One region of the Loktanella sp. F6476L genome, then DNA from elsewhere that is predicted to be linked to it. Evidence: riboswitches for the same ligand, from Rfam matches in the RefSeq annotation. Region 1 holds a riboswitch; the other holds the start of a gene.
The links. Region 1 has a riboswitch for thiamine pyrophosphate ahead of thiM (hydroxyethylthiazole kinase). Riboswitches for the same ligand answer to the same signal wherever they lie in the genome.

Region 1 (14,990 bases):
TGCCAAGATGAACGGGCTGTCGATTGACCGCCATGCGGAAGAAAGATCAATCGAATTGTTTGCAGAAAACATTATGCGCGCAGGGCACGTCTTCTTGGAAAACCCGCATGAGACACCATTCATCCCGACATGGAACCGCGTTCACGCGGCTGATCCGTTGTTCTTGGCAGATATGAACGCCGCAGCACTTGCGGATGTTGCAGAGTTTCAGTGACTTACCCGCGGTTGCTGATCCAACGACATTGATAGGGGGCAAGCGTCAGGCCCCCTGCATCCATGTCGACCGGATCGCCGCTTAGCAGATCTATCCAGGGTTCATCGTCAATCAGGTTCATTGACATGTGATCCACCCGAACCGTTTCAGCGCTGACGTTATGGAGTGCAAAAATGGATTGGTGTCGGTCCAAACTTTGCCGCCATACGCCGAACACGCGGTTATCCAGCGGCATCGTAAATTGCGTCGCATTTGGGTGAAATGCGGGTTGCGCCGACCTGATCCGCAGACGTTCGGTCAATGCACCTAAGACCCGCGCCTGCGGTGTTTCAGGATCATCTAACAGGTCATTCAAGGTCGGATAATCCCACCGATGGCGGTTGATCGCACGGTTCATCCCGCGCCTTTCTACCTGCGCGTGATCGTTTGGTGTCGCGAGCATAGAATGGATGTAGAACGCCGGGATCCCTTCAAGCGACATGACGATGGTCTGCGAACAGACAAACCGATCAAAGTGGTGATCGTCTTGCCCCGTAAAAGTTTGCGACGTTGCATCGTAGAACGTCGTGTTGATTTCGTAGGGTGCCTGCCCCCCGTCCGGCAAGGCACGCATCGAGACAAGACCGCCGATGTCTTTGATTGTGTCGATCATTTTGGCCTGCTCGTCAGCGGGCAAAATACCCTCGACGGGGCGCATTCCGATACCGTCATGGCTAGCCGTAAAATTGAGATAGGCGCAGCCAAATTGCGCAGGCGGCATCCCGCTTTGCCAGCGACGCAAGTAATGCGCAGACCCCGACATCATCGCATGCAGGATCAATGGCGGTAGGGGAAAGTTGTAGATCGCGTGGGCTTCGTTTCGGTTGCCGAAATAGCTTAGGTTTTCAGCTTTTGGAACGTTGGTTTCCGTCAGCAATATGATTGTTTCAGCGGCAAAATCGCACAACACCCGCATTAACTGCACAATGGCGTGGGTTTGCGGCAGGTGGATGGATGGCGTCCCGATTTCCTTCCAAAGAAAGGCAACCGCATCGAGTCGCACAATGCGCACCCCGTTATCGACATGCAGGCGAATGATGCGCAGGAATTCCAGAAGCACCTCTGGATTGCGAAAGTCGAGGTCGATCTGATCATGGCTGAACGTGCACCAGACGTGGCGCGGACCGTTCGCGGTTTCGACCTTTTGCAAAAGCGGCGTGGTACGCGGACGCACGACTTCCTTCAAATCATCGTCTGGCGAGGCTTCAAAAAAGAACTGATCGTAGGGTTCTTGTCCTTGCAAGTAACTGTTGAACCACGTGCCTTGGCTTGAAACATGGTTAAGGACCAGATCCGACATCAGATGAAAGTCGTCCCCGATCCGGTTGATATCGGCCCAATCACCGAGCTGCGTATCAACGGACCGAAAGTCGGATACCGCAAAACCGTCATCAGACGTGTAAGGAAAGAACGGCAGAATATGGACACCGTTCACCGCACCTTTCAGACGGCGCAGCAAGAAATCATGAAGCAAATCCAGCGGCTTGTGCGCCCCATCCAGTATCGAATTCCCGTAGCTAATCAACACCGCATCATGTTCGGTCCACAGATCATTGCTCGGCGTTCGGCCATGTTTGCGTGGTTTGGTCCCATCCAGCCAAAAGGCGTCTACGATTTGACTAAGAAGGATATCCGCATCGATGTCCGGATAGACCTGCGCGATAAGAGGCAATAATTGCGTGCGAAGCGTCTTTGTCTTTGAAGTGTCCATTGGGTCAGAAAAACAGAGTTATCGCTAAGATCAAGCCGTTGCACGCAGTCTGCATACATTCGGGTCAAGTTCGACATGCAGGCGTCGCGCGCGCTTCGTATTTCGTAGAAAACGCCTACTTATTGGGCAGAAGAATTCTGATCGCCCCGGCATCAGACAACCCATGGGGCAATTTTTTCGTTTGACCCGCCTGTCCCGTGCATTTACGCAAGCCGTACCAGGGGCGCCGAAAGGCTGAGACGTACCCTTTGAACCTGAACCAGATAATGCTGGCGGAGGGAGGTAGTACGTTCCAGGCTTTGCGCGAGCGTCATCTCTTTTTTCCGCTGAAAAAGGAGACATCATGGCCCCGCAACACCTTTTGGCAGCGCTGCGCGAACAAAACCCGTTGGTGCAATGCATCACGAACTACGTCGCGATGAACGTGGCCGCGAACGTCGTTCTCGCGGCCGGCGCTTCGCCAGCAATGGTCCATGCATCTGAAGAAATTGCAGAATTCACCCCGATTTGTGGCGCGCTGACGATCAATATCGGCACGTTGTCCGCCCCATGGGCCGCGAGCATGTTGGCAGCCGCAAACGCGGCGAATGACAAAAACATCCCGTGGGTGTTGGACCCTGTTGCACATTTCATATCGACTTATCGCAAGGGCGTCGCTCAGGATTTATTGGCGTTGCGTCCCACGATCCTACGCGGCAATGCGTCCGAGGTTTTGGCGATGGCAGGTGCGATGGGCGCTGGTAAAGGTGCCGATAGCGGCGACAGCGTGGATGCTGCAGAAGATGCTGCACGCGCAATCGCCAAGGCACACGGCAGTGTGGTTGCGGTCACCGGTCCCGTTGATTTTGTGACAGATGGAACCCAATCGGCCAAGGTCACAGGCGGGTCCGACATCATGCCAAAAGTTACCGCGTTGGGGTGCGCGCAAACAGCGCTGATGGGCGCCTATGCCGCCACTGGCCCCGCTTTTGACGCTGCCCTTGCGACGCTGGCGCATTACAAGGTCGCAGGAACAATGGCCGCTCAGCAGGCAAAGGGCCCCGGCAGTTTTCAGATGCATTTCCTTGATGCGCTAAGCGCCGTGCAACCCGACGATCTGCCCAACGTGATCCTGTCATGACCAGCCTACGCCAACAATTGCGACTGTATCTGGTGACAGATACGGTACTGTGCCGCGGTCATGGGCTGATCGAAACGGTCCAAAAGGCGGTCGCGGGCGGCGTCACAATGGTGCAACTGCGCGCCAAAGACGCCACCACACGCGAACGGGTCGACATGGCCCGCGCAATCAAGGCCGCACTTGTCGGCACTGGTGTTCCGGTCATCGTCAATGATGATCTAGACGCTGCGATCACGTCCGACGCTTGCGGTGCGCATATCGGTCAAAGTGATCTGGCTCCGGCAGACGCACGCGGGATGTTGGGCCCCGACAAAATCTTGGGATTGTCATGCGAAACAGCTGCTACTGTCCAAGCCGCCGACCCTGATATCGTAGATTACCTTGGGATCGGGCCGGTATTCGGCACGACGACAAAGCAGGATCACGAGGCACCGATCGGCTTTGATGGCTTGGCAGAATTGGCCGCTTTGACGTCGCTGCCGACCGTCGCGATCGGAGGGCTGAAAGCCAATCATCAAGCGGACGTATTGGCATCCGGCGTGGATGGTCTCGCTGTCGTATCCGCCATTTGCGGGCAACCTGATCCGAAAGCCGCCGCCCAATTGTTCTTTCAGGAGCCCGTCCAATGATCCCGAACGTTTTAAGCATTGCGGGGTCTGACCCGTCTGGTGGCGCGGGCATTCAGGCCGATTTGAAAGCCATATCCGCCAATGGCGCATTTGCGATGGCGGCGATCACCGCCCTCACCGCGCAAAACACGCAGGGCGTTAGCGGTGTTCATTTGGTGCCGCCAGCGTTCGTGCGCGACCAGATCAATACCGTTTTTGATGATATCCGTGTCGATGCCGTAAAGGTCGGGATGATCGCAGATGCCGATATTGCACAAGCGGTTGTTGATGCGCTGACTGACCGCGACGTCCCTATCATCCTTGACCCGGTTATGATCGCAAAAGGCGGTGCGGCCCTTTTGGACCCCGATGCGGTTGCCGTGTTACGCGATGCGCTGCTGCCCATCGCAACCATTCTAACCCCAAACCTGCCGGAAGCAGCCCAACTGCTGAACATGCCGGTGGCGCATGCACGTGATGAGATGGCGGATCAGGGTCGCAAGCTTTGTGCGCTCGGAGTAGACGCGGTGTTGATGAAGGGCGGACATCTGCCGGATGCCGATAGTCCTGATTGTCTTGTCACCCCGAACAACATCACTTGGTTCGAAGGTGTGCGCACCGCTACCCACAATACACATGGGACCGGATGCACCCTGTCATCAGCGCTGGCTGCGCAACTGGCCAAAACGGGCGACGTTCATGCCGCTGTTGCCGCAGCCAAATCTTATGTGTCCCACGCAATCGCCCACGCCGATCAGCTTGCCGTTGGATCGGGGCACGGGCCAACCCACCATTTCGCAGAACTGTATCGCGCATCAAAGGAACCGCTTTCATGAAAACCGCATTGCTGGCCTCGGCCTTTTCCGTGTTTGCAGCGCCGCTTTGGGCGCAAGATCAAATGACACTTTTGCTCGATTGGTTCGTTAATCCCGACCACGGGCCAGTCATCATCGCGCAAGAGAAAGGCTATTTCGCAGACGTTGATCTTGAAGTTGACGTGATCGCCCCTGCGGATCCATCGGACCCGCCCAAAATGGTTGCGGCAGGGCGTGCGGACTTGGCGATTTCCTATCAGCCCCAACTACATCTTCAAATCCACGAAGGCCTGCCTTTGCAACGGGTCGGCACGCTGATCGCGACACCGCTGAATTGCTTATTAACTCGTGCTGACGGCCCAATCGCATCACCCGCCGATCTGAAAGGCCGTAAAGTCGGGTTTTCAGTGGGCGGCGTCGAAGAAGCCGTTTTGGGGCACGTGTTGAACACGCACGGGCTGACGTTGGATGATGTTGAATTGATCAACGTAAATTGGTCGTTGTCGCCTTCGTTGATGTCCGGTCAGGTCGACGCCGTTATCGGGGCATTCCGCAATTTCGAACTAAACCAAATGTATATCGAAGGCGTGCCAGGGCGTTGTTTCTACGTCGAAGAAGAAGGGCTGCCGGCCTACGATGAACTGATTTATGTCGCCAATTCCGAAACCATGGACACCGATATGATCATGCGTTTTCTCGCGGCGACCGAAAGGGCCACACAGTACATCGTAAACCACCCCGAAGAGGCATGGCAGATATTCGCAAACACCGCGCCAGAACTGCAGGATGAGCTTAACGCACGCGCATGGGCAGACACCCTGCCCCGATTTGCATTGCGCCCGACAGCGATGGATGCTGGCCGTTACGAGACGTTCGAAGCATTTTTACACGACGCGGGCCTGATACCAGAGGTCCATCCCGTATCGAAAATCGCCATTGATGTGACGTCGCAATGAGCGATCAGTCTTACGGTCAAACCTTTTCACGATGGCGGGCCGGTTGCCCCACTGCATGGCAGGCCTACACGCACCATGCCTTCGTTGAGGGACTTGGTGATGGGACTTTGCCGCGTGCAGCCTTCATCCATTACCTCATTCAAGACTACGTTTTCTTAGTCCATTTCGCGCGGGCGTGGTCCTTGGCGGTGGTGAAAGCTGAAACGCTTGCGGAAATGAAGACATGCGCCGCAACCGTCGATGCATTGGTCAATCACGAAATGGCCCTGCATGTCGCAACCTGTGCTGCCGAAGGCATCGACGAGCAAACCTTGTTCACCGCAACCGAAGAATTCGAAAACCTCGCCTATACGCGATACGTCATGGATGCAGGGCTACAGGGTGATTTTCTCGACTTGATGGCAGCACTCGCGCCCTGTTGCTTTGGCTATGGCGAAATCGGGTTGCGATTGGAAACGTCAGCAGTCAAAGACACCCCCTACCGCGACTGGATCACGACCTATGCGGACAATGATTATCAGACCGTGATGTCCAACGTCGGGCGCATGATCGACCAAGCTGTTGTGCGTAGATTGGGGGAACGGCCGTTTAGCGCTGCGCGTTGGCCACACCTTCAAGACCGGTTCACAACGGCCACACGACTAGAAGCTGCTTTTTGGGACATGGGGCTAAAAGGCGCGTGATGGCTGCCCCTACCATTCACGTTTCAGGTCAGTACGACATCGCTGGCCAACGCATTTTTGGCCCCATTGATCTGACGCTGCACGCGGGACAATGGACCTGTCTTTTGGGGCAATCCGGAGTGGGTAAATCCACGTTGCTGAGGCTGATTGCAGGGCTGGATTGCGTTGGTGCATTTTCCGGGACCATCACGACCACTGACGGCCCAACACATAATGGTCAGATCAGCCTAATGGCGCAATCGGATCTGTTACTACCTTGGCTCAGCGTCTTGGAAAACATAGTCATCGGCAACCGCCTACGCGGCACTGAGCCGGATTTCGCACGCGCCGAAGAACTTATCGCCAAAGTCGGGCTAACGGCATATCGCAACGAAAAACCCGCCGCGTTATCCGGCGGGATGCGCCAACGCGCGGCATTGGCACGCACACTGATGGAGGATCGGCCCGTTGCGCTCCTGGATGAACCATTCTCGGCGCTTGATGCAGGCACACGCGCTGACATGCAGGATCTGGCAGCTGACGTTTTAAAAGGAAAAACAGTGTTGTTGGTGACGCACGATCCCGCCGAGGCCGTGCGGTTGGGACATCAGATTACCGTTCTGACACCCGACGCGGCAATTCAATGGCAACCACCCGCAACAGAGCCGATCCGCGACCAATACGCTGCGGAAACTACGGCATGCCAAGCAGCGCTTCTTGATCACCTGAGACGCGACAAATGATCAAATTAGCGTATATTTTGACACCTATTCTATTCGGGATATCCCTTTGGCATGGCGTAGTTTGGTTAACCGATGTGCCCCAGTTCATTCTTCCATCGCCATGGCGCGTCGCGCAAACAGGATGGGAATATCGCCGTTTGATCCTTGAGAATACCTTGGTCACAGGGACTGAAGTCGTCTTGGGACTTGTCCTTGGCACAGTCCTTGGCGCATTAACCGCGATCCTATTGGCCAGCTCTCAAAGGCTTCATCGGTTGGTCATGCCGTTGCTTATCCTGACGCAAGCCATCCCGGTTTTCGCGCTCGCTCCGATCCTCACGCTCTGGCTAGGATACGGGATCGCATCGAAAGTTATGATGGCGCTACTGATCATTTTCTTTCCTGTCACCAGCGCATTCTTTGACGGCTTAAGTCGCATCCCAAGCGGCTTTGCAGATTTGGCGCAGACAATGGGCGGAACGAAATGCCAGATCATGCGGCACATCAGAATACCGCATGCGATCCCTTCTCTAGGAATTGGGCTGAAACTCGCGGCCGTCTATGCGCCCATCGGTGCGGTGATCGGGGAATGGGTGGGCGCCTCGCAGGGGCTCGGTTATCTGATGCTACTGGCGAACGGGCGAGCGAAGACAGACTTAATGTTCGCGAGCTTATTGTGTATTTGCCTCTTGGCGACATTCCTTTATTTTGCGGTTTCAATTGTATCGGATGGATTAAGCCGTGACGAACGCTGAAATCTCGGTAGTGCTTCACCGGTGATAATCGACGGATCCATATATGTAGTCCGTCGTATTCACAGCGGCAGCATCAGAACTGACGCTTCGATTATGCGTAAGCGTTGCATCTGCCCCCCTATTTTCGGGCTTAGCGCATCCCTGTTGAGTTAATATGATGTCCAAAAAGGATACAGGCATCATGACAACTCAAACATTAGGTGCGCTTGCAAGTGATCAGAAAATTGACAAAGTCTTCCACATCTTTGGCCATTCAATCCCCGTTGGGAAAGATGGACGCCGTATGTGGCAAACCAAATTTAAGCGCGAAATGGCCCAGCAAATGATTTCGGGAAAGCTTTCCGTTCGCGATGCTCAAAAAACGTGCCGAGTTTCTAACAACACCGCATATAAATGGAAAAACAAATTTGCGGAGAATGGCACAAAACTACCTCCCGTCGCTGAGCCCAAAGCACAGGTATTCTAAGAAATTAAAGTCGTCCATGATCAGCTGGAAAATCCGCAGCCTACTAAGCAGATTACCCTAAAGCACGGTGACTGCGAATTGTGCCTCCCATCCGGCTATCCAGTCACGCAATTCACACAGCCGATCTGCGCACTTGATGCCAAGACATGATATTTCCGGCAGGCAACTTTAAATTCTATATCGCATCGAAACCAGTGGATTTTCGGAAGGGGATGGATGGATTAGCTGCGATTGCGATGAACGAGTTTGAACTAGACCCGTTCAGCGGTGCCATATTCATATTTAGATCAAAGCGCAGCGATCGCCTCAAGATGGTCGTCTGGGACGGCACCGGTCTCATATTGGTCTACAAACGCATCGAAGGTATGGAATTCGAGTGGCCGCGGATCGCCGATGGAGTCATTTCAATAAATAAGTCACAGTTCGAAGCGTTGTTTGAAGGGCTAGATTGGAAGCGGGTGACAGCTCGCCGCATCAGTCGGCCGGGTTTAGTTTAATGCCGTTGCTGGAATATGTACCGAAGCTGTCATTCCGGCCCTTAGCTGCCCTTGACCATCGCCTCCTGCGCCGCGTTGCAGCTTCCCCGAAGCGGACATTGATAGATCACGCCTAATTTAAGCATGCTGGATGACCGCATCGCGGACGGAGCCGACCTTCGCTGCGGCTGAGGCCATCGTTGGATTTCACATTCATTATTCTCATAGCCTTCTTGTCACATTACGACTCTAAGCCGATATACAGATGACACGCGGCAGCATGCCGCGTCGGAGGATTTTCGTGGACTATCTGTATATTGTGATCGGCTTGATCGGCCTGTTTTTTGGTGGTGAAGCGCTTGTTAAAGGAAGCGTAAAGATTGCGCAGCGACTGTCGATTTCGCCGCTTATGATTGGCTTGACAGTTGTTGGCTTTGGGACGTCAACACCTGAACTCTTGGTATCAGTGCAAGCCGCCTTACGCGGCGTTCCGGATATCGCAATTGGCAACATTATCGGCTCAAACATCGCAAATATTTTGCTGATTGCTGGTCTAACCTGCGTTGTGTGGCCGATCCGCGTTAAGGCCGCCGATGTGAAACGTGACTTGGGGTTTATGACCGCATCAGCAGTGTTGTTGGTACCGCTTTTTGGGTTGGGCGACATCGGTCGCTTGACTGGTCTCATTCTTGTTGCTGGATTGACTGCCTACTTGGTCTGGACATTCACGATGTCGCGGCAGGACGCCGCAGAAGTTGAAAGCGCGGAAGTGCGGTCTTCATTTGGAATTTCCTTGCTTTCGGTCGCACTTGGCCTGGCGGCTCTGGTGTTTGGAGCACATTTTCTAGTTGAAGGCGCGGTGTCCGTGGCTCGGAGTTTTGGCGTTTCCGAGGCGTTCATCGGATTGACTATTGTGGCCGTTGGGACGTCGTTGCCTGAACTTGCGACGTCACTCATCGCCGCATTTCGTCGCCAGTCGGATATCGCAGTCGGGAACATCATAGGTTCTAACATTTTCAACGTTTTAGGGATTCTGGGAGTGACTGCCCTCATCGCTCCAATACCTGTGGCCGGACGTTTCTTGACGTTCGACTTGCCTGTCATGATTGCAGCGTCAGGCGTATTGATGGGTCTGTTGTTGACACGTTCGGAGATCGGGCGCGGAGTTGGTGCGATAATGCTATTCGGTTACGGCATTTATGTTTTCGCGGCGCAATGACGTTTCGCAGCCATTCGTTGCGTCACCGAAAGCTAGATGTATGGGCCGCGTGCGTAGACGGCCCAATTTGCTTGGATTTCAATGCTTCAGGGATTGCCTACAGGTGCCTTCGTTAAATTTGGCGTTTTTGCCCGACAACGCGGCCCTCGTTGGGATTTTTATCAGCCAGTGAAGCTCGGCTTTTGGACTTGTTTAGCGGTTCCAGCGTGATGGTCACAAACACCTTGTGCCAGATACTATCGGGGCATTCAGATAATTTCATCTTCATCAAACATCGGATCATCGCTCAGCTGGCTGTTCAGGTCTTCGACCATACCTTCGGCTTTCGCGATAGATTTGACGCGGGCAAGGTGGAAGACGGCGTCGCCTTCGTTCACGATGGGCATAACGGCGCGACCAACAATAATGCCATTAAACGGGGCGATAATGTCGTCATCTGTCTCGCCAAAGGGGTCAGATACCGATGCCATCAATTCGCCCTCGCGGACCAGATCACCGTCGGCACGGAATGTGCGTAACAGACCGCCCGTTGGCGCACGAAGCCATTTGCTTGACGGGCAAAACTGCGGTGTCGCTTTAACCTTGGCAATACCCTTGCTCGCCACCATGCCCTTGTACCGCAAGACACGCAGAATGCCTGCAACGCCGGACCTGACAGAAAACTCATCAAACCGGAGCCCTTCGCCAGCCTCGAACAACAGCACGTCAATGCCGAGGTCTTTGGCGGCCCCTCTCAATGATCCCTCGCGCACGGCGGATTGCATGATAACCGGTGCGCCAAAAACATTGGCCAAGTCCAACATGTCGGGGTTATCGGGCGATACCCGGATTTGCGGATAATTTGTACGGTGAATGGCGGCAGAATGAAGGTCTATCCCGAGGTCACAGCGGGCCACGATTTCGGTCATGAAGATATGCGCAAGACGTGATGCGAGCGACCCAGCCTTGCTGCCGGGAAACATGCGGTTCAGGTCGCGTCGATCCGGCAAGTAACGAGAATGGTTCAGAAAGCCGTAGGTATTCACAATTGGAACAACGATCAGTGTGCCTTTGAGCGCCCCAAGGCTCGGCGACCGCAGCACACGGCGGACAATCTCTGCCCCGATCACTTCGTCCCCATGGATGCCCGCACTGATGAATATTGTGGGGCCGTCCAGCCGACCATGCGTGACACTTACGGACATCGTCACCGGCGTATGGTCTGACAGAACGCTGACAGGAACATGGACCGTCCGGCGGGTACCCGCTGTGACACGTTCGTTTCCGATAACAAAATCAGCGCGTTTGGGCATCAACCTTTGCCCTTTGTTTTTGTGGCGTTGGGTTTGGCGTACTTTTCCATAAACTCGATCATTTTCCCGGCAATATCCAAGCCGGTTGCGTTTTCAACGCCCTCCAAACCGGGGGAAGAGTTCACTTCCATGACGAGCGGACCATTGTCCGAGCGTAGCATATCGACGCCGCAGGCATTCAACCCCATGGATTTGGCGGCACCGACGGCGGTAGCCCGTTCTTGGGGGGAGAGTTTGATAACCTCCGCAGAGCCACCCAGATGCAAGTTTGACCGAAATTCACCGTCGGCACCTGTGCGTTTCATCGCCGCCACAACCTTGCCGCCTATAACAATCGCACGGATGTCAGTCCCGCCTGCTTCTTTGATGAATTCTTGCACCAGAATATTGGTCTTCGTCGCACGGAACGCTTCTATCACCGACTTGGCAGAGCGATCCGTATCGGCCAATACAACGCCCATGCCTTGCGTGCCTTCGAGCAATTTAATGACGAGAGGGGCGCTACCTGCGACCTTGAGGACTTCCTCGGTTTGCTTAGGGTCATGGGCAAAGGTGGTGACAGGCAAACCAATGCCGTCACGGGCCAACAATTGCATGGAGCGCAGTTTATCACGCGAGCGGCCAATCGCGACGCTCTCGTTTAAGGGAAAGACACCCATCATTTCAAACTGCCGCAGAACCGCCATGCCGTAAAAGGTGATCGAGGCCCCGATCCTTGGGATCACAGCGTCATAGCCCGTCAGCTTTTCGCCATTATAGTAAATCTCGGGCTTTCGTGAGGCGATGTTCATATAGCAGCGCAGCGTGTCGACGATGCGAATTTCATGCCCGCGCGTCTCGGCGGCTTCGACAAGTCTTTTGTGCGAGTAGAGGTTGGGATTACGGGCGAGCATAGCAATTTTCATGAGGAAATCCCTGTATCATCTGTTTTCGCAGAGGTTGGCGTCGTAAGGTTACTTTTGCTTGGGTCGACTAGAATATTGTGTTTGCGCAAAGCCGTGCGCCCGACGATCATGCGGAATTTCATGTCCGACCTCTCCGTGAGTGACAGGTCGATGGACCATAAACGTTTGCTAATCCGAAACTTGGTGCGGATGACAATGCGCATCTGGGGCACGCCACTCGTGTTCTTGATAGCGCGCCGATCGTGGATTGGGCATTCCACATCGGTATCGATTGAATCGTCATCAAATTTTGTGTGAAAGCGCACCCATGGGATGCCATCACGCTCAAAAGTCACGATATCTGTTGCGTGAAGCGCAGATGTCCGCGCGCCAGTATCTATTTTTGCTTTTAGGTTAGAAAGTCCCAAGAGCGGGAGATCAACCCGCTCGCGCCAGCCAACAACGAGCATATGAGTCGTCCCTAGTTTGTATCTTGATGATATATGGCAGCTTTTCGTGGATCTACCAATCAAATGCGTTAGTTTATTAATTTGGATCGAATGCGAAAATGGCAGTGTCCTTCCGCAGTCCTAACTTCTGGTCTCAAACGCTACTGCAGCGAAGTTCCAATGCGGGCTGCGACGTCAGCACCCAGACCGGTTACTCAACGTAAGTTCTGGGCTGATTCTTTGGAAAAACAACATGTTGCGCACGCAGGAAGGAGAGCTTTAGACTGCTCGCGAGCTCCTTTCTGATCGGGCTTTGCGCATTTGTTGCGGTGCAGGAACGATCTTTGCTAGTTTGCGGAGGTTTTGGGCGGTTGCGGCAAGGTGGAATTCGTCATTTGCGCCGCATGGACCTCGTAGTCGCAATCGTCCCAGCCCAAGGATACGCTTTAAGTGGGCGAAGAGCATTTCGACTTTCTTCCGGAGGCTCATTGAGATTTTGTATTGCTTGGTTTTGGCGATGTCGCGGGCGACCTGACGGGCGTCTTCGTGTTCTTCGCGGGTGATGGATCGAAAGTCGGCGTTGGGGCAGCATTTCTCTTTCGATGGGCAGGCCTGACAGAACAGTTTCAGTGCGCGATACTTGGCGACGCCTTTGCCGTCGGGGCCACGATCTGGGTCCGAGTAGTTGCACCGGAACTTCCTGAGCGCTTCACCTTCAAGACAAATGTATTGGTCATTCACGGCGTCCCATTCGAAGTCTGTGCGAGACCATGTGCCGTCGGTGCGACCGGCTTTATCAAGCACTGGAATGTGGGGATTGATTTTGCGACCAACGAGCCATCCAAGCATCGGCCCTGATCCATAGGCACTGTCTGCAATCAATCGCTAGGGATCGATATCATGGCGATCTTTGATGCGGTCCAGCATTGTACGCACTGATCCGACTTCGGCCTGCCGGACTGATCTTGTTCCTTCAGCATCGACAATCACGCTATGGACTGTGTCGATCAGATAATTGGCCGAATAGGCAAAGAACGCAGGGCTTTTACGTGCTGCAGTCCATTGGCTGCTTGGATCTGAGTGCGACGTGAACTTAGGTTCAACTTCAGATGCTGCGCCGAAGGCCGCATCATCCAGAACGTTGAGATACTCTCGCACGGCGCGGGGCGCATCCGCGGGATCAATGGCGCTGCGATCCCAATCTTCCTTTGGTGTGGAGTTTTGTTTGTTCGCATCTGCCTCGATCAAACTGGCATCTGCCGCAAGGCGCTCGCCGCTCACCAGACCATCTGCGATGCAACGTGCGACGGTCTTTTCGAACAGGTGACGCAGCAAGGCGCTTTCACGGAAACGTCCGTGTCGGTTTTTTGAGAACGTGGAATGGTTTGGGATCGGTTCAGACAGGTCGAGGCGGCAGAACCGGCGATACGCTAAGTTCAAATGCACCTCTTCACGCAGCCGACGCTCTGACCTTATGCCAAAGCAATAGCCTACCAAAAGCATCCGGATCAGCAGTTCGGGGTCGATTGAAGGGCGGCCTGTGTGGCTGTAAAACTCAGCCAGATACTGGCGGACGTCACTCAGATCAACGAACCGATCCATCGAGCGCAGCAGGTGATCTTGTAGGACATGGTCTTCTTGCGAGAACTCATAGAATAGCGCCGCCTGTGCTTACTGCTTCGGTCCCATCATCGCAAAATCCCCCGCACCCTTGGGAGAATTGAACCAGTGGAAGCACCTCAATTCAACAAGAGTTTTTCAACAGAATACGCCCTGAGCATCCACGGATTGTTTCGAGATTTTTCGAACAAATGGTCTGCAGCGCTTGTTGCAGACCTATCAATCTGATGATCGTTTTAATTTTCTTTGCCGCTCCACTGCATCGGATACAGTTGCTCTGCAAATGCGTAACGCAGTTACCGTCTTTCGAGCGTTATTTCCGTTGGCAAAGTACTCTTGTTCGATTTTAGCATCCGAGTGCCCTTTGTGGAAATTCCCTGGGCGTCGGGTTTTGCCGTGCTCCTGTTCGATTTGTGCAATTCGGGAACCACCGATCATATGGCGCTGTTTCAGTTCCCTGTGGGACAATCCAGAAAGAACGTCGTCCGCAATCATCTAATCGAATTTGAAGCCAACTTTCAGACATTCCTTTCGGACACCTGAAAAGGTCATACCTCCGCACGCGATTGCAACCAGTCGAACCGATCGCGTGATTTCCAGCTGAAAGGCGACCAAAACAGCTGGGAACAGGTCATCGCGGCCTGAAGCATCAAGCTTTTGAAAGTATTTCGGAGGATGTCCTAACTCCTCTTCCAGTTCCTCGTATGGGTCGATTTCGGGAAGAGCATCCAGCATTGTCGAGTTTGATCTCCATTTTCTATTTTCATTACCCGATCGGGTAGTCTTTCTCCAAATTGAGATCAAATCATACAACATACTGAAAAATATGCGTATGTTCTTAACCCCGATTCGCTAAAATCTTAGCAATTACTTTAACGTGGCATCGCCCACATAGAATATGTGATCTAAGAACCTTGTTTAATGACTTTGATAATTTCAGTGACCATTTGCCAGCGGCAGATCATTTAGATCGACTGCGGTT
Region 2 (14,990 bases), on a different contig from region 1:
CTTGCGGCAGGCTGACGTATAGATCGACCTCACCAGAGGCACCTTTTGCAGCGGAAAGACCTGTTATGACCGGATTTTTGACAACTCACGTTCTCGATACGGCGCGCGGCTGCCCTGCGCAGGGTCTAAAAATCGACCTGTACCGCATTGATGGTGACACGCGGACGCACATCACATCGCTGACCACCAACGATGACGGACGCACAGACAGCCAGATTTTGCCTGCTGCAGATTTCACCATCGGCACCTACGAATTGGTGTTTCACGCGGGCGCCTACCTTGACGCGATCGGCACGCCGGCTGAGGACCCGCGGTTCCTTGATATCATCCCGATCCGGTTCGGCATGTCAGAGCAATCGCATTATCACGTGCCACTGCTGTTATCCCCGTTCGGTTACAGCACCTATCGCGGTAGTTAATCGGCGGCGCGGACAATCGGTGCGATCCGACTGATCACGTAGTCCATGAACAACCTTGTCTTGGGGTCCTGATTGCGTCGGTGCGTGAACAAGCAGGCCAGCTGCACAGGCGTTGGGGGGGTCTCATCCGCCACCACAACAAGTCGTCCGGCCGCAATGTGATCCGCGACCTCGAATACCGGCTTGAGCGTAACCCCGCAGCCAGCCAACGCCCAATTGGTCAACACATCGCCATCGTCACATTCGTAACGTCCCGCGACTTGAAACTTCTTGGGCCCATCGGGGGTCATTAACCGCCACTGGAATTCGGTCGCACCCGGAAAGCGCAGGTTCAGACATTCATGGCCGTCCGCAATCAACGCCGTGCCGTTCTGAGGATGACCACGGGCCGCGATGTAGTCGGGCGCCGCACAAAGCACGCGTTCCACATCGGCGATTTTGCGCATCCGCAGATTGCTGTCCGTCGGTTGGCCCATGAAAAACGCCAGATCTAACCCTTCCGTCGTCAAATCAACCGTCCGGTCCGTCAACCGCAACCTGACCTGCACGTCAGGATATTCTTCTAAAAAACCGGGAATAAGTGGCGCGATCAAGCGTTTCCCAATGCCCAATGGCACGGCAACATACAGCGATCCGCGCGGTTGATCAGTGATGTTCACGACCTTCGCTTCGGCTGCATCGACGGCCTCTAGTACCTCGCAGGCCCCACCATAGAACGCTTGGCCTTGTTCGGTCGCGGTCAGGCTGCGCGTGGTCCGCTGGAACAGCCGGACGCCTAATTTTTCCTCAAGTTGCGATATCCGCGCCGATGTCACAGCAGGCGATATCCGCAAATCACGCCCAGCAGCAGACATACTGCCCAGTTCGTAGACGCGCACAAAAGTTCGGATATTATCGAGGTATGACATTGTTCTGGGTTTTTTGATGCTGTTTGGCCATTCCAAGCAATAGCAGAACAATCACAAGCGGCCTAGTGTGGCCGCACTTTATACACGGCACGGCGGAGACCCTAATGTACGACATGGCAATTCTTTGGGACTGGATCGCATTTTCCGTCCGCTGGCTGCACGTGATCACGGCCATGGCGTGGATCGGCGCATCGTTCTTTTTCATTGCGCTTGATCTTGGACTAAAGAAAGCACCGAACATGCCCGACGGTGTGCATGGCGAAGAATGGCAGGTGCACGGCGGCGGTTTTTATCACATTCAGAAATACCTGGTCGCCCCGCCGAACATGCCCGAACACCTGATCTGGCATAAATGGCAAAGCTACATCACGTGGGTCTCCGGTGCAGCCCTTTTAATGATCGTCTATTGGGTCGGTGGCGAGTTATTCCTGCTCGATCCGACCAAGGCTGATCTGACGTTGTGGCAGGGCATCCTGATTTCTGGCGGATCACTGACCATCGGTTGGTTGGCCTATGATTTCCTGTGCAAATCCAAGCTTGGCGAACAACCAACCACGTTGATGGTGTTGCTGTTTATCATCCTCGTCGTAATGGCGTGGGGGTATAACCAGATATTCACCGGACGCGCCGCGCTACTGCATCTTGGCGCTTTCACCGCGTCGATCATGACCGGAAACGTGTTTTTCCAGATCATGCCGAACCAACGTATCGTTGTCGCAGACCTGAAAGCAGGGCGCACGCCTGACGCAAAATACGGAAAGATCGCGAAGCTCCGGTCGACACATAACAACTACCTAACTTTGCCGGTCGTGTTCTTGATGCTGTCAAATCATTACCCACTGGCGTTCGGGACTGAATACGCATGGATCATCGCCAGCCTGATTTTCCTGACGGGCGTTACGATCCGGCACTACTTCAACACGATGCACGCCACGGGTGCAGGTCCAAACTGGACGTGGGCGGTCACCGTGCTGCTGATGCTGATCATCGCTTGGCTGTCATCGGTCAGGTCCACAGAAACCATCGAACAGGCCGAAGCCCGCGCGATGACGCCCTATGAACAGCATTATGCGTCAGCCGAAGGGTTCGACGACGCCTACAACACCGTGCTTGGCAATTGTTCAATGTGCCACGCGCGCGAACCGTTCTGGGATGGCATTCGCTGGGCACCCAAAGGCGTGTACCTTGAAACGCAAGCAGACGTCGCCAAACACGCAACCCAGATTTACCTACACGCTGGCGTTTCACACGCCATGCCGCCCCCCAACGCGATACAGATGGACGATGACGCCCGCGAAACGCTGATCACGTGGATCACAAACGCTAGAAACGATGGCTAGCCGCTAAGATGCGTTAACCGCTACCCTTGCCCTTCCCCATAAAGCATCCTACCAACGCCCTACCTCGGGGGGCCAATACGGCTGAGATTGCGCAAGCTGACCCGTTGAACCTGAACCGGTTAAGACCGGCGGAGGGAAGGTTTAGCACGCACGCTATCCCCCAATCCGCCCGTCGCATTTGGAGGATACGATGTTCAAAACCACTTATCTGACAGCTGTTGCGGGACTTTGCTTGGCGACTGCAGCCACGGCAGAGACCCCGAAATTGTCTGTTCTCACCTACGACAGCTTCACCAGCGAATGGGGCCCCGGCCCTGCGGTGGAAGCGGCGTTTGAAGAAATCTGCGCATGTGATCTGGAATTTGTCGGGGCTGGTGACGGCGCTGCATTGCTGGCACGTTTGCAGCTGGAAGGACCACGGACCGAAGCCGATATCGTGCTCGGACTGGATACAAACCTGACAGCCGCAGCCCGTGAAACAGGTCTTTTTGCACCGCACGGCATCACGGCTGACCTGACGCTGCCATTGGGCTGGACCGACACGGAATTCATGCCTTTCGACTGGGGCTATTTCGCGTTTGTGGGCAACGCCGACGCGGACGCACCTACGTCACTGCGCGAATTGGCCGAGAGCGACATCAAGGTCGTGATCCAGGACCCACGGTCATCCACACCGGGCCTTGGTCTGCTGATGTGGGCGAAAGAAGTCTATGGCGACGAAGCCCCACAATTCTGGGACGCAATCGCTGACAACATTGTCACCGTGACACCCGGTTGGTCCGAAGCCTACGGTCTGTTCCTTGATGGCGAAGCGGATGCCGTGTTGTCCTACACCACATCACCGGCCTACCACCTGATCGCCGAAGAAGACGATAGCAAGGTCGCATGGGAATTCAGTGACGGCCATTACATGCAGGTCGAAGTCGCTGGCAAAGTGGCCGGCACCGATGTGCCTGAATTGGCTGACCAGTTCTTGGAATTCATGGTGTCAGACGAGTTCCAATCAATCATCCCGACAACCAACTGGATGTACCCAGCCGCCACACCTGCGGATGGTCTGCCAGACGGTTTCGACACATTGATCGCGCCAGCCACATCTTTGCTGAAAACACCGGAAGATGCGCTTGCGGTCCGTGAAGAGGCATTGGCCGAATGGCGCGCAGCGCTGTCCCAATAATCACGCGCATCCCCGCCGTCATGGCGGGGATGTTGGTGCTGGTGCTGACGCTTGGCACGTTGATCGCAGTTGCGATGCGGGCCGAAGTGGGCACTGGCCTTTCTGCCGCAGATTGGGCCGCGATCAAATTTACGGTATCGCAGGCATTTGTATCTGCATTGGTCAGCATTATCATCGCGATCCCCGTCGCGCGCGCCTTAGCACGACAATCGTTTCGCGGGCGTGGCGCGTTGATCACCCTGCTTGGTGCCCCGTTTATTCTTCCCGTCATCGTGGCCGTTCTTGGATTGCTCGCAGTTTTCGGACGCAACGGTATTTTGAATGCAGGGTTAGAGGCGTTGGGCCTACCCACCTTTACGATCTACGGTTTTCATGGCGTGGTTCTGGCGCATGTTTTCTTTAACCTGCCACTCGCGACGCGGTTCATTCTGCAAGGCTGGCTCGCGATCCCGTCTGAACGTTTCCGGCTTGCGGCGACGCTAAACGCACCTGTCGGTCGCCTGTTGGAATGGCCGATGTTGCGCAGCGTTTTGCCCGGAACGTTTCTTGTCATTTTCCTGATTTGCCTGACCAGTTTCGCGGTCGCGTTGACCCTTGGCGGTGGGCCGAAGGCAACGACAGTGGAACTCGCCATATATCAAGCTGTCCGGTTCGATTTCGACCTTGGGCGTGCCGCTTTGCTGGCCTGTATCCAGTTTGGCATCTGCACTATCGCCGCCATCGTTGCTTGGCAGGTCACGGCCGTGGATGGTTTCGGCGCGGGTCTGGACCGTGTGGTGCAGCGTTGGGATGGGTCGCGGTCCATCGATTTTGCTTGGATCGGCCTTGCCGCCGCATTTCTGATCGTGCCCCTGTCGATGGTCGTGATCAACGGAATCATGAGCCTGTCCGAATTACCATTCAGCATTATCCAAGCCGCCACCCGATCGGTGTTTGTCGCCCTCGTATCTGCAATTTTTTGCATCACGATGGCCTTGGCGCTTGCCTTGCAAGGCGGGCGCATCGTGTCGATCATTGGCGTTTTGCCTCTTTCCGCATCAGGTCTGGTCGTGGGCACAGGGTTGTTCCTAATTGTCTTTCCCTTCTGGCGGCCATCCGATCTTGCCTTGCCTGTCACAGCATTGGTCAACGCGACGCTGGCATTACCATTTGCGCTGCGGTCCATTGCGCCTGCCGTTGATGGCGTTGTCGCCGACTATGGCCGGTTGATGGACCAGCTGAATGTCACTGGCTGGACACGGCTGCGCCTGATCATGCTACCCCGCATACGCAGGCCACTGGGCTTTGCGCTTGGCCTCGCGGCAGCGCTGTCCATGGGAGATTTGGGAGTGATCGCCTTATTCGCGGATGAAAACGGCGCGACCTTACCGCTTGCGATGTACCGGCTGATGGGCGCGTATCAGATGGACGCGGCAGCGGGTGCCGGGCTGCTCTTGGTTGCGCTCAGCCTGTTGCTGTTTTGGATTTGTGATCGTGGAGGACGCATTGATGCTGACGTTTGATCAAGTAACTCTGACACAGGGCACGTTCCATCTGGCTGCGCACCTTACGATCCCAACGGGGATTACCGCGATCATTGGTCCGTCCGGTGGCGGCAAATCTACGCTTTTGGCAGCGATTGCCGGATTCATCGCACCGACCGCAGGCGACATCCTGTGGAACGATAAATCATTGTCTAAGCAACCGCCCGGTGAACGCCCCGCCAGCATGTTGTTTCAGGACAACAATCTATTTCCGCATCTAACGATTGAACAGAACGTCAGTCTGGGGATTAGGCCCGACCTAAAGCTTTCAACCGCCCAAAAAGAGACGGTCGCGAAGACTCTGACGCAAGTTGGCTTGACCGATTTAGGATCGCGCAAACCGAACGCGCTGTCCGGCGGCCAGCAAAGCCGCGCGGCATTGGCCCGTGTGCTCGTTTCGGATCGACCTTTGGTTTTGCTGGACGAACCGTTCGCGGCCTTGGGCCCTGCACTCAAAGACGAAATGCTGGAATTGGTCACATCGACCTTGGCAGCGGCAGGCAAATCCATTGTAATGGTGACGCATGATCCAGACGATGCGCGACGTATCGCTGATCGTGTGCTGCTGGTCGCTGAGGGCACCGCGCACCCACCCGTCGACGGGCAACAGATTTTCGACGATCCACCAGCGGCATTAAAAGCCTATCTGGGCTAGCACCCGAAACGCAAAGGGCCCGCCAAACTGGCGGGCCTTTCAAATTGGTTCAAGACGATATCAGTCTTTGTGCTTGTGCGGCGCCCACAAACGCTTGTTTGTGAGGTAAAGCAGTACAGACAGGATCGCGAGGAAGATCACACCGGTCAGACCAGCCTGCTTACGCGCCATCATCTTTGGTTCAGCTGTCCACATCAGAAACGCTGCGACGTCTTCGGACATGTGGTGGATGTCGTTGGAATGGCCGTCAGCAAAGTCGATGTCGCCGCCGTAGATTGGCTGTGCCATGCCGATCCATGATCCAGGCACCATGTGCTTGCCTTTTTCATCGATGCAGCTTGCAGGGAAACCACCAGACGCGAACGCCGTGTTGTAGTAACCATCCATGTTCGCATCAGCCGCACATTCTGGTTCTTCTTCGTAGCCGGACAGCAGCGCTGTGATGTATTCAGCGCCACCCATGCCGTACCACAACTGGGCAAGGCCGGTGCCATATGGACCGTGGAAACCAGCGCGCGCTTTTGCCATCAAGGACAGGTCGGGCGCGTTTGCTGATGTCACAGCTGGGAATTTGTCAGCTGGTGTGGCTGTGCGGAAATCGCCTTCGCCGTCGAACAATGCAGGGTCAAAGACCTCGTAGAATTCAGCGTAGGCAAAAACCTGATCCTCGGGCAGTGCAGGACCGCCTTCGTCGCCAAGTGTGCGGATCGCTACATGTTCAAGACCGTGGCATGACGAACAAATCTCTGTGTAGATCTGCAGACCACGCTGAAGTTGCATCTGGTCGAAAGACCCGAACATGCCATCGAATGAAAAATCAACGTCATGAATGTGCACTTCGGATCCGGCAGCCGCCGCTTGTGTCCCCAGAAGGGACACGGCAGCAACGGCTGAAAGGGTGAGTTTACGGAACATAGTCATTGTATCTTTCCTCACTCTGCCGGCTGTGTGGCACCATCAGTGCCTTTGGCCGGGTAGTGCGCGTTGAAGTCTTCTTCGATAGTCGCCGGTGGTGTGTCTGGCTTCTCGATCACGCCGAGCAATGGCAGGATAACGAGGAAGTAGGCAAACCAGTAAGTAGAGGCGATCAAAGAAATCCAGTCATACGGGAATTCAGCCGGACGGGCACCAACCCACATCAACAATATGAAGTCGGCAACCAGCAGCGCGAACCACCATTTGAACATTGGACGGTAACGACCGGAGCGAACAGAAGATGTGTCCAACCAAGGCGCCAACGCCATGACTGCAATCGCACCAAACATCGCGAGAACACCGAAGAATTTCGCATCAATGATGCCAAAGCTCAGGAACTGAACAATCTGAACAACCCAAACGTCTGCAGTGAAGGCCCGCAGGATCGCGTAGAATGGCAAGAAGTACCATTCTGGAACGATGTGTGCAGGTGTCGCAAGCGGGTTCGCAGGGATGTAGTTGTCAGGGTGGCCCAAGTAGTTCGGCATGAAGCCAACAACCGCCATGAACACGACCAAGATCACAGCGAGTGCGAACAGGTCTTTGATCACGAAGTATGGCCAAAATGGCAGCGTGTCTTTTTGTGCGTCTTCTTTTGATGTCCGACGTACCTCAACACCAGTTGGGTTGTTGTTGCCTGTCGTGTGGAACGCCCAGATGTGCAGGATCACGAGACCGGCAATGATGAACGGCATCAAATAGTGCAGTGAGAAGAAGCGGTTCAGCGCAGGTTGGCCAACGGCGCCAGCACCCAACAACCATGTCTGGATGCTTTCACCGATGAACGGGATCGCCCCAAACAGGCCTGTGATAACGGCGGTACCGTGGAACGACATCTGGCCCCATGGCAGAACGTAGCCCATGAACGCGGTCCCCATCATCAGAAGATAGATGAGCATACCGATGATCCATGTGACTTCACGTGGTGCCTTGTAAGACCCGTAGTAAAGACCGCGGAAAATGTGGGCGTAAACAGCCACAAAGAACAAGGATGCCCCGTTCATGTGGAAGTAACGGATCATATGGCCGCCGTTCACGTCACGCATAATGTGTTCGATAGACGCAAACGCCATATCAACGTGTGGCGTGTAGTGCATAACCAGCACGATGCCGGTGATGATCTGCAGCGCCAATGTGAATGTCAGGACAATGCCCCAAATCCACATCCAGTTCAGGTTTTTCGGAGTCGGGATCATCAAAGTGCCGTGCAGCAAGCCTACAATTGGCAAGCGCTTATCAAGGCCCTTTTCGAATTCCGTCTTTGGTTCGTAATGGTCGTGGGGAATGCCGCCCATGGGTATCTCTCCTTAACCGAGTTGAATTGTTGTTTCGTCGATGAACGACGCGACGGGAACAGGCAGGTTGCGCGGTGCTGGACCCTTACGGATACGGCCAGCCGTATCGTAGTGAGAACCGTGGCACGGGCAGAACCAACCGCCAAAATCACCAGCATCGCCAAGCGGCACGCAGCCAAGGTGCGTACAAACACCCATTTGCACCAGCCATTGACCAGCTTCGTCCAAGGACCGGTTTTCGTCGGTCGCAGGCACTTCGCCAAGGTTGTCGTTGTTCGCTTCTGCATCAGGCAGATCGTCAACGCTGACCTCACGGGCCTCTGCGATTTCTTCTTCTGTGCGGTTCCGGATGAAAACCGGCTTACCCTGCCACAGCACAGTGATCTGTGTGCCGGGATCAATCGCGCTGATATCAACGCGGATAGAGGCCAAGGCCAAAACATCGGCAGAGGGGTTCATCTGATTGACCAGCGGCCAGACAGCAGCGCCTGTAACCACTGCGCCCGCACCAGCGGTGGCGTAGTAGATAAAGTCGCGGCGTGTGCCCTGGTGTTCGTCTGCATGTGACACGGGGTGCATCTCCGTTTTAATGTTGCGGACATTCCGCACGAATAGAGGTCGTTCCATAAAGGGCCGCCCATTGCGGCGGTGTTTAGACGGCAATTCCCTGCCAGTCCAGCGGACATTCGGGCGCAGCCTGTTATCTGATGTCTAAGTGTTACGCGTCGCTAACCCGTTAAACCTGCCATACTTTATTCTGGGACTATATCCTGCGTCTTATCAGCGCGATTCCCCCAGACCTGCGCAATCGTGGGCAAGAAAGCGTAATTGCTGATTCGATTCTCGGCGGAAACTAGCGAAGAGGTGAACAGATGTGGCGTTTTGGATGGTTGAGCAGGGCAAAACAGGGGTCTATAGCGGAATGGAACCTGCAACGCTGGACCACCGCCATGACCGCCATCCGCCTTATTTCATTGTTGATCCCGCTTTTCGCTGCAAACACTGCTGCTGCTGAGGTTGAACTTAGCTTTTACGGCGGCATCCAAAACGCGCCTTCGTCTGATGTAACGATTGCAGGCGACGATGTGATTCCCGACGCGACTTTCGGCATCGATTGGGAAGGTCGGTCATTTGATGCACCCGTCTACTATGGCATTCGTGTCACAAAATGGCAGAGCGCATCGTTTGGTTACGGCGTCGATTTCGCACATAACAAAGTGTACCCGCAGGACGGCGAATTGCCGGCAGGGTATGATCGGTTAGAATTTACCGATGGTCTGAACACATTGACGGCAAATGCGTATTACCGCTGGCAAGACGCATTGGGCGAGATCACACCATATGTCGGGGGCGGTGTCGGGCTGTCTATCCCACATGTAGAGGTTCTGACCGCTGACAGCCGGACCCTTGGCTATCAGGTGACCGGTCCTGCCGCCACTCTGATCGCTGGTGCCAGCATGCCAATTAACGACAAATGGTCGATTTTTGGCGAATACAAAGGCACTTACACGGTCAACGAAGGTGACTTGGATACTGGCGGAACAGTGTCCAGCGACATCTTTACGAACGCGCTCAACGTTGGGGTGAGCTTCAACTTTTAATTAGCATCTCGCGCGAGTTTGATTTGCGCGATCAGGGGAAGCTGCGTAACCTTTTCGGTACGACGACTGCCAAAGGGATTCGTTTCTATGCTGTACCGGTCAATTTCGACCATTCTTTTCTGTTTTGTAGTGCCATCAGCGGCGCTTTCTGAAGTCGAAGTCAGCCTTTATCTGGGAAACCAGTCTGGGCCGCCATCCGACATCAACGTTACTGGTGACAGCACGATTCCTGACCTTAGCTTTGAACAAAAGTGGGAAGGACAGTCGTTCAACTGGCCGATCTACGCAGGTTTTCGCATCACAAACTGGCGCACGCCAGAATACGGTTATGGTCTGGACTATGCCCATAACAAGGTCAGACCACCGAACGGCGAATTGCCCGCGGGCTTTTCCGCGCTCGAATTCACTGACGGGCTGAACACTTGGACGATCAACGGGTACCGCCGCTGGCAAAACGCCGTCGGGGACGCCACGCCTTATGTTGGCGCGGGTCTCGGCATTTCAGCTCCTGGGGTCGAAGTCCGCTACCAAGGGTCCGACACCTTTGAATACCAAATCACCGGCGTGGCCGCGACGTGGCTTGCAGGGGTGACCTATCCCGTGAACGACGAATGGTCGGTCTTTGGCGAATACAAAGGAACGTTCACGTCCAACGACGTGGAATTGGACGGCGGCGGATCGCTGACGTCCGACATCTTTACCAACGCATTAAACGTCGGCGTCAGCTTTAGCTTTTAAGTCGCTGTCGCCTGCATCGACGGGCGTTCCACAAATGCGGCATGCCAAGCGGCCAAGTCGCCCTTACCGTCACGCCAGTTCCGCACATCGTGCCGTAAATCCACATAAGACAACGCACAAGCGACCGCGATATGGGACATATCTAGCGGCCCTGACAAATGGCTCATCCAGCGGTCATTGATCGACGCGATTGCGCGGCTGGCCTTTTGCCATTGCGCTTCGACCCAATCGGCGGATTGTTCCGCTTCGGGACGCAAACGTACCTCGTAGGCCATTGAAACGGTCGTATCCATGATACCGTCTGCGGTGGCTTCTAAAGTCAACGTGTCCCAAATCCGTGCAGCAGGATACATGCTGCCGTTGTTGGTATCGTTGAGGAACCGCGTGATAACGCGACTGTCGAACAACGTTGGGGCATCATCACGGACCAATGCAGGGATTTTCCCGAGCGGGTTCGCCGCGATCACAGTCGCATCAGAGTTAAACGCCGTCGTGGCGACGGCTTGTTCCGGAACGACATCTTCCAACCCCATTTCACGGATCAACACACGTACTTTGCGCACATAGGGCGACGTCGGGGACATAATCAGTTTCATGTGGCTTCCTTAAGTTTGCGGTGGATAACGCATCAGATGCGCAAGGGTTTGGGTGTCGATACCTGTCGTTGATGTTTCGATCTTGTCAGCCGCGCGCAGGCGAACATCATCAGGCTTGTTCTGGCTCAGCTTCCATGTGCCGTTGATCGCACTAACATGCAGTCGGCACGGCACAATCTGACGCATCATCTTGTCCAGCACGTCCGGCGTCATCTTTGTCGTCAACCAAGGCGGTTTTGGCACAAGTTGATCTTCGAAATGCGCCGACTGCCGATCCAACATTTCGCGCATTGCATCCTGCGGGAGCCGTTCGAGCGTGCCACGCAGGTGGACGGCAACATAGTTCCACGTCGGAACTTGATCGGGAATCTCATACCAATCGGGCGACACGTATCCGTCAGCCGCTGTCACGGCAATGACGGCGTTTTGGGGTTTGTCGAGCTGGCGTAAGATCGGGTTTGACCTGACAAGATGCAGATCGGCGGTCACCCCATCCGGAGTCAGCGCAAAGGGAATATGCGACACCAGCGGCCCATCGTCATGGTTCACCGCCAATACGCCAAATCCACGTTCCCGCGCAAAGGTGATGTTTTGGACATCGTCAGGTTTGCGGAAGGACGGGTTGGGATGCATGGTCTGCCTTATGGAAAATAAGTAGGTTCAGCCCCCGGCACCCAGATGGGTCGCTTGACCATAATGGTGGCGAAGCTGTCCGAGGTTTCAAACGCTGTCAACCAACGGATCAGATGCGGCCAGTCTTGGGCATTGAACCAATCGCGATCCGTATTCGCGAACTGACGCACAAAGGGGAGGATCGCCGTATCAGCCATTTTGACCATATCGCCAAAGAGATTGGTTTGATGTGTAAGCCGGTCGTTTAGACCCATTAACACATCTGCGGCGGCCGCACGATCAGCAGACGCATCACGTTCAGGGAAACGCACCGCGTATTTCGTGTGATCAAGCGCCTTTTTGAAAGGACCGTCATTGGTATCAATCATCGCGTGCCCTTCGGCAGGCATATCAAGCCAGCCTTCCGGATCATTCTTGCTCAAGGCCCACATCATCACGTCGCGCGATTCTTCAACGATTGTCCCGTTATCGTTCAAGACAGGTACAGTCGCTTTTGGGCTGACCGTTGTCATTTCGACCGGTTTTTCCTTGAGAAGAATGTCGCGGAGATCGACCGTCACACCAGTGTAAAGAACCGTAAGACGTACCCGCATTGCGTAGGGGCAACGGCGAAAAGACCAAAGGATCGGTGTTTGGGGCGTCATGCGGGAGCCTCCGGCGGGGATATAGAGTACGTCAAAGAAGCGGGTTGTGGCGTTTATGCCGTCAGCTGCGTGGCTGTGGCACCGGTGATTGCGGTGGTCACGATCTGGGATTCAGGTTGGTCGGTGCCGAAGGTAACTTCGGCAAACTGCTGGGTCCGACCCATGCGGGGATTTTCCATCAGAATGTGATGGGTTTGACCGATTTGGGCCTTCAGATGATTCTGCACTTGGGCATCACCTGCTGCGCGAAGCTGGGCGGCGCGGGCTTTGATCAGTTTACCGTTTACCGCCGGCATACGCGCAGCAGGCGTGCCTTCACGTGCAGAATAGGGAAAGACGTGCAGCCAAGTCAGATTGCAGTCCTTCACCAATGCCAGTGAATTGGCGAACATCGCGTCGGTTTCGGTCGGGAAACCTGCAATGATATCCGCCCCGTAGGTCATATCAGGGCGCAGTTTGCTGGCCTGTTCGGTGAATGCGATTGCATCGTCACGCAGGTGCCGCCGTTTCATCCGTTTCAAGATCATGTCGTCGCCATGCTGAAGCGACAGATGAAGGTGCGGCATCAGACGCGGTTCGGTCGCAATGGCCTGCATGAGGTTTTCGTCCACCTCGATGCTATCGATGGAACTGATCCGTAAGCGTGGCAGGTCAGGCACTAATTTGAGGATTCGCATGACCAGATCGCCAAGCTTAGGCTCTGACGGCAGGTCAGCCCCCCACGACGTAAGGTCAACGCCGGTCAGCACGACTTCGTTATAACCCTTTTGCACGAGCCGTTTGATCTGATCGACCACAACGCCTGCTGGCACAGATCGCGAATTACCACGACCGTAGGGAATGATACAGAATGTGCAGCGGTGGTCGCACCCGTTTTGAACCTGCACGTAGGCGCGGCTGCGCGTGCCGAAGCCGTCGATCAGGTGACCTGCGGTTTCGGTCACGGACATGATGTCGTCGACCTGTACAGGTTCGGTCGCCCCGATCAAGTCAGGGGCCATCTGGACCCACGTATCAGGGTTCATCTTTTCGGTATTGCCGAGGACGACGTCGACCTCACCCATATCCGAAAACGTCTTGGGTTCAGTCTGCGCTGCACATCCGGTCACGATGATCTTTGCATCCGGATTGGCGCGGCGCTGCTTACGAATGTCTTGCTTGGCCTTGCGCACCGCCTCTGCCGTCACCGCACAAGTATTGACGATAATCGCGTCAGACACGCCCGCTTGGGTCGCCAGATCTTTCATCGCCTCGGTTTCATAGGCGTTCAAACGACACCCATGATTCGAAAAAATTGGAGCTTTAGCCATGCCAGACACCATCAAACACATGGGCCGTCGGGCCCGTCATCCAAACGCCATCATCCCGCCAGTCAATCTGCAACGTACCACCATCCAGATCAATCTGGACCTTACGCCCTGTTAAACCACGGCGGGCGGCAGCCACAGCAGTCGCACAGGATGACGACCCAGACGCAAGTGTCACGCCAACGCCACGTTCCCACACACGCATGCGGATATGATCAGGGCCAATCAGACTGGCGAACTGAACGTTTGTGCGCTGCGGATAAAGCGGATGATGTTCTATCTCGGCACCACGCGCCTCCAGATCAACAGAATCAGCGTCATCCACAAAGAAGGTACAGTGTGGGTTGCCCATTCCGGTGGCCGTTGGCGCACCATCAATCGGCAAAGATAGCGTGTCCATCTCATGCGCCAGCGGCACCTCATCCCAGTTCAGTTGCGGGTGCCCCATATTCACGGACGCCATACCATCCACATCGACAGCCTGAAGCGCGCCGCGTTCGGTGGTTAAGGTCACGGAATCGGCCCCGGAATTGTCCATCATGTGTCTGGCAATACAACGGGTTGCGTTCCCGCATGCGCCAGCTTGTGATCCGTCGGCATTCCAAAACGTCAAATGAACGTCTGCACCAGGCGAATCACTGAGAACAGCGAGCTGGTCATAGCCCACCCCCCGATGGCGGTCCGCGATAGCAATCGCCAATGCAGCATCAACGCGCGGGGTGATTTCCCGCTCATCAATGACAACAAAGTCATTTCCCAGTCCATGCATCTTCATAAACGGGATTCTGGTCACATTTTTCTGGCTCATACAGGCGCATATAGACAAGGTTTGTGATCTTATCCAGATGCGCGCAAATTTAGGGTTGACGCTGTCGACCGGTATTCCTAGAAGCGCCCCCAGTGGGCCGTTAGCTCAGTTGGTAGAGCAACTGACTTTTAATCAGTAGGTCGATGGTTCGAACCCATCACGGCTCACCACTTTCCCTCCTTACCTTTATCTACCAAAGGCTGATACGTTGCTGGGATTGTGGGTCGTATGATTGCGACACTTGGTATGATTCGGCCGTATCATCGAAACTGTCATCGCTTTTGGCTGTCATTGCTTTTACAAATCAAAGCAGTGCAAGTCCCGCGCACGAAATTGAAAACCAATCCTTAGGCTACATCATGCGTCCATCG

Region 2: it holds a riboswitch for thiamine pyrophosphate, as region 1 does, so the genes downstream of both, thiB (thiamine ABC transporter substrate binding subunit) here and thiM (hydroxyethylthiazole kinase) in region 1, are expected to answer to the same signal.

Annotation. Positions count from the first base shown of each region.
Region 1 is NZ_JALKAR010000004.1:281,041-296,030, forward strand. Features, by position in the region: gene MWU61_RS10915 (glycosyl transferase) at 1-214, shown strand, start outside; gene MWU61_RS10920 (sugar phosphorylase) at 216-1,964, opposite strand; TPP riboswitch at 2,174-2,262, shown strand; gene thiM (hydroxyethylthiazole kinase) at 2,308-3,084, shown strand; gene thiE (thiamine phosphate synthase) at 3,081-3,713, shown strand; gene thiD (bifunctional hydroxymethylpyrimidine kinase/phosphomethylpyrimidine kinase) at 3,710-4,528, shown strand; gene MWU61_RS10940 (ABC transporter substrate-binding protein) at 4,525-5,463, shown strand; gene tenA (thiaminase II) at 5,460-6,146, shown strand; gene MWU61_RS10950 (ABC transporter ATP-binding protein) at 6,146-6,868, shown strand; gene MWU61_RS10955 (ABC transporter permease) at 6,865-7,602, shown strand; gene MWU61_RS10960 (transposase) at 7,784-8,068, shown strand; gene tnpB (IS66 family insertion sequence element accessory protein TnpB) at 8,215-8,565, shown strand; gene MWU61_RS10970 (calcium/sodium antiporter) at 8,846-9,763, shown strand; gene MWU61_RS10975 (succinylglutamate desuccinylase/aspartoacylase family protein) at 10,012-11,055, opposite strand; gene rimK (30S ribosomal protein S6--L-glutamate ligase) at 11,055-11,960, opposite strand; gene MWU61_RS10985 (RimK/LysX family protein) at 11,957-12,409, opposite strand; partial or broken gene MWU61_RS10990 (IS1182 family transposase) at 12,668-14,080, opposite strand; gene MWU61_RS10995 (hypothetical protein) at 14,504-14,743, opposite strand; gene MWU61_RS11000 (helix-turn-helix domain-containing protein) at 14,923-14,990, shown strand, end outside.
Region 2 is NZ_JALKAR010000003.1:175,357-190,346, forward strand. Features, by position in the region: gene uraH (hydroxyisourate hydrolase) at 66-419, shown strand; gene MWU61_RS08695 (LysR family transcriptional regulator) at 416-1,327, opposite strand; gene MWU61_RS08700 (urate hydroxylase PuuD) at 1,432-2,667, shown strand; TPP riboswitch at 2,723-2,821, shown strand; gene thiB (thiamine ABC transporter substrate binding subunit) at 2,858-3,844, shown strand; gene MWU61_RS08710 (thiamine/thiamine pyrophosphate ABC transporter permease ThiP) at 3,820-5,346, shown strand; gene MWU61_RS08715 (ATP-binding cassette domain-containing protein) at 5,333-6,022, shown strand; gene MWU61_RS08720 (cytochrome c1) at 6,083-6,943, opposite strand; gene petB (cytochrome b) at 6,955-8,292, opposite strand; gene petA (ubiquinol-cytochrome c reductase iron-sulfur subunit) at 8,305-8,862, opposite strand; gene MWU61_RS08735 (outer membrane beta-barrel protein) at 9,243-9,893, shown strand; gene MWU61_RS08740 (outer membrane beta-barrel protein) at 9,981-10,631, shown strand; gene MWU61_RS08745 (glutathione S-transferase) at 10,628-11,227, opposite strand; gene MWU61_RS08750 (FMN-binding negative transcriptional regulator) at 11,237-11,860, opposite strand; gene MWU61_RS08755 (glutathione S-transferase) at 11,869-12,504, opposite strand; gene mtaB (tRNA (N(6)-L-threonylcarbamoyladenosine(37)-C(2))-methylthiotransferase MtaB) at 12,558-13,826, opposite strand; gene dapF (diaminopimelate epimerase) at 13,807-14,619, opposite strand; tRNA gene MWU61_RS08770 (tRNA-Lys) at 14,714-14,789, shown strand; gene MWU61_RS08775 (SH3 domain-containing protein) at 14,979-14,990, shown strand, end outside.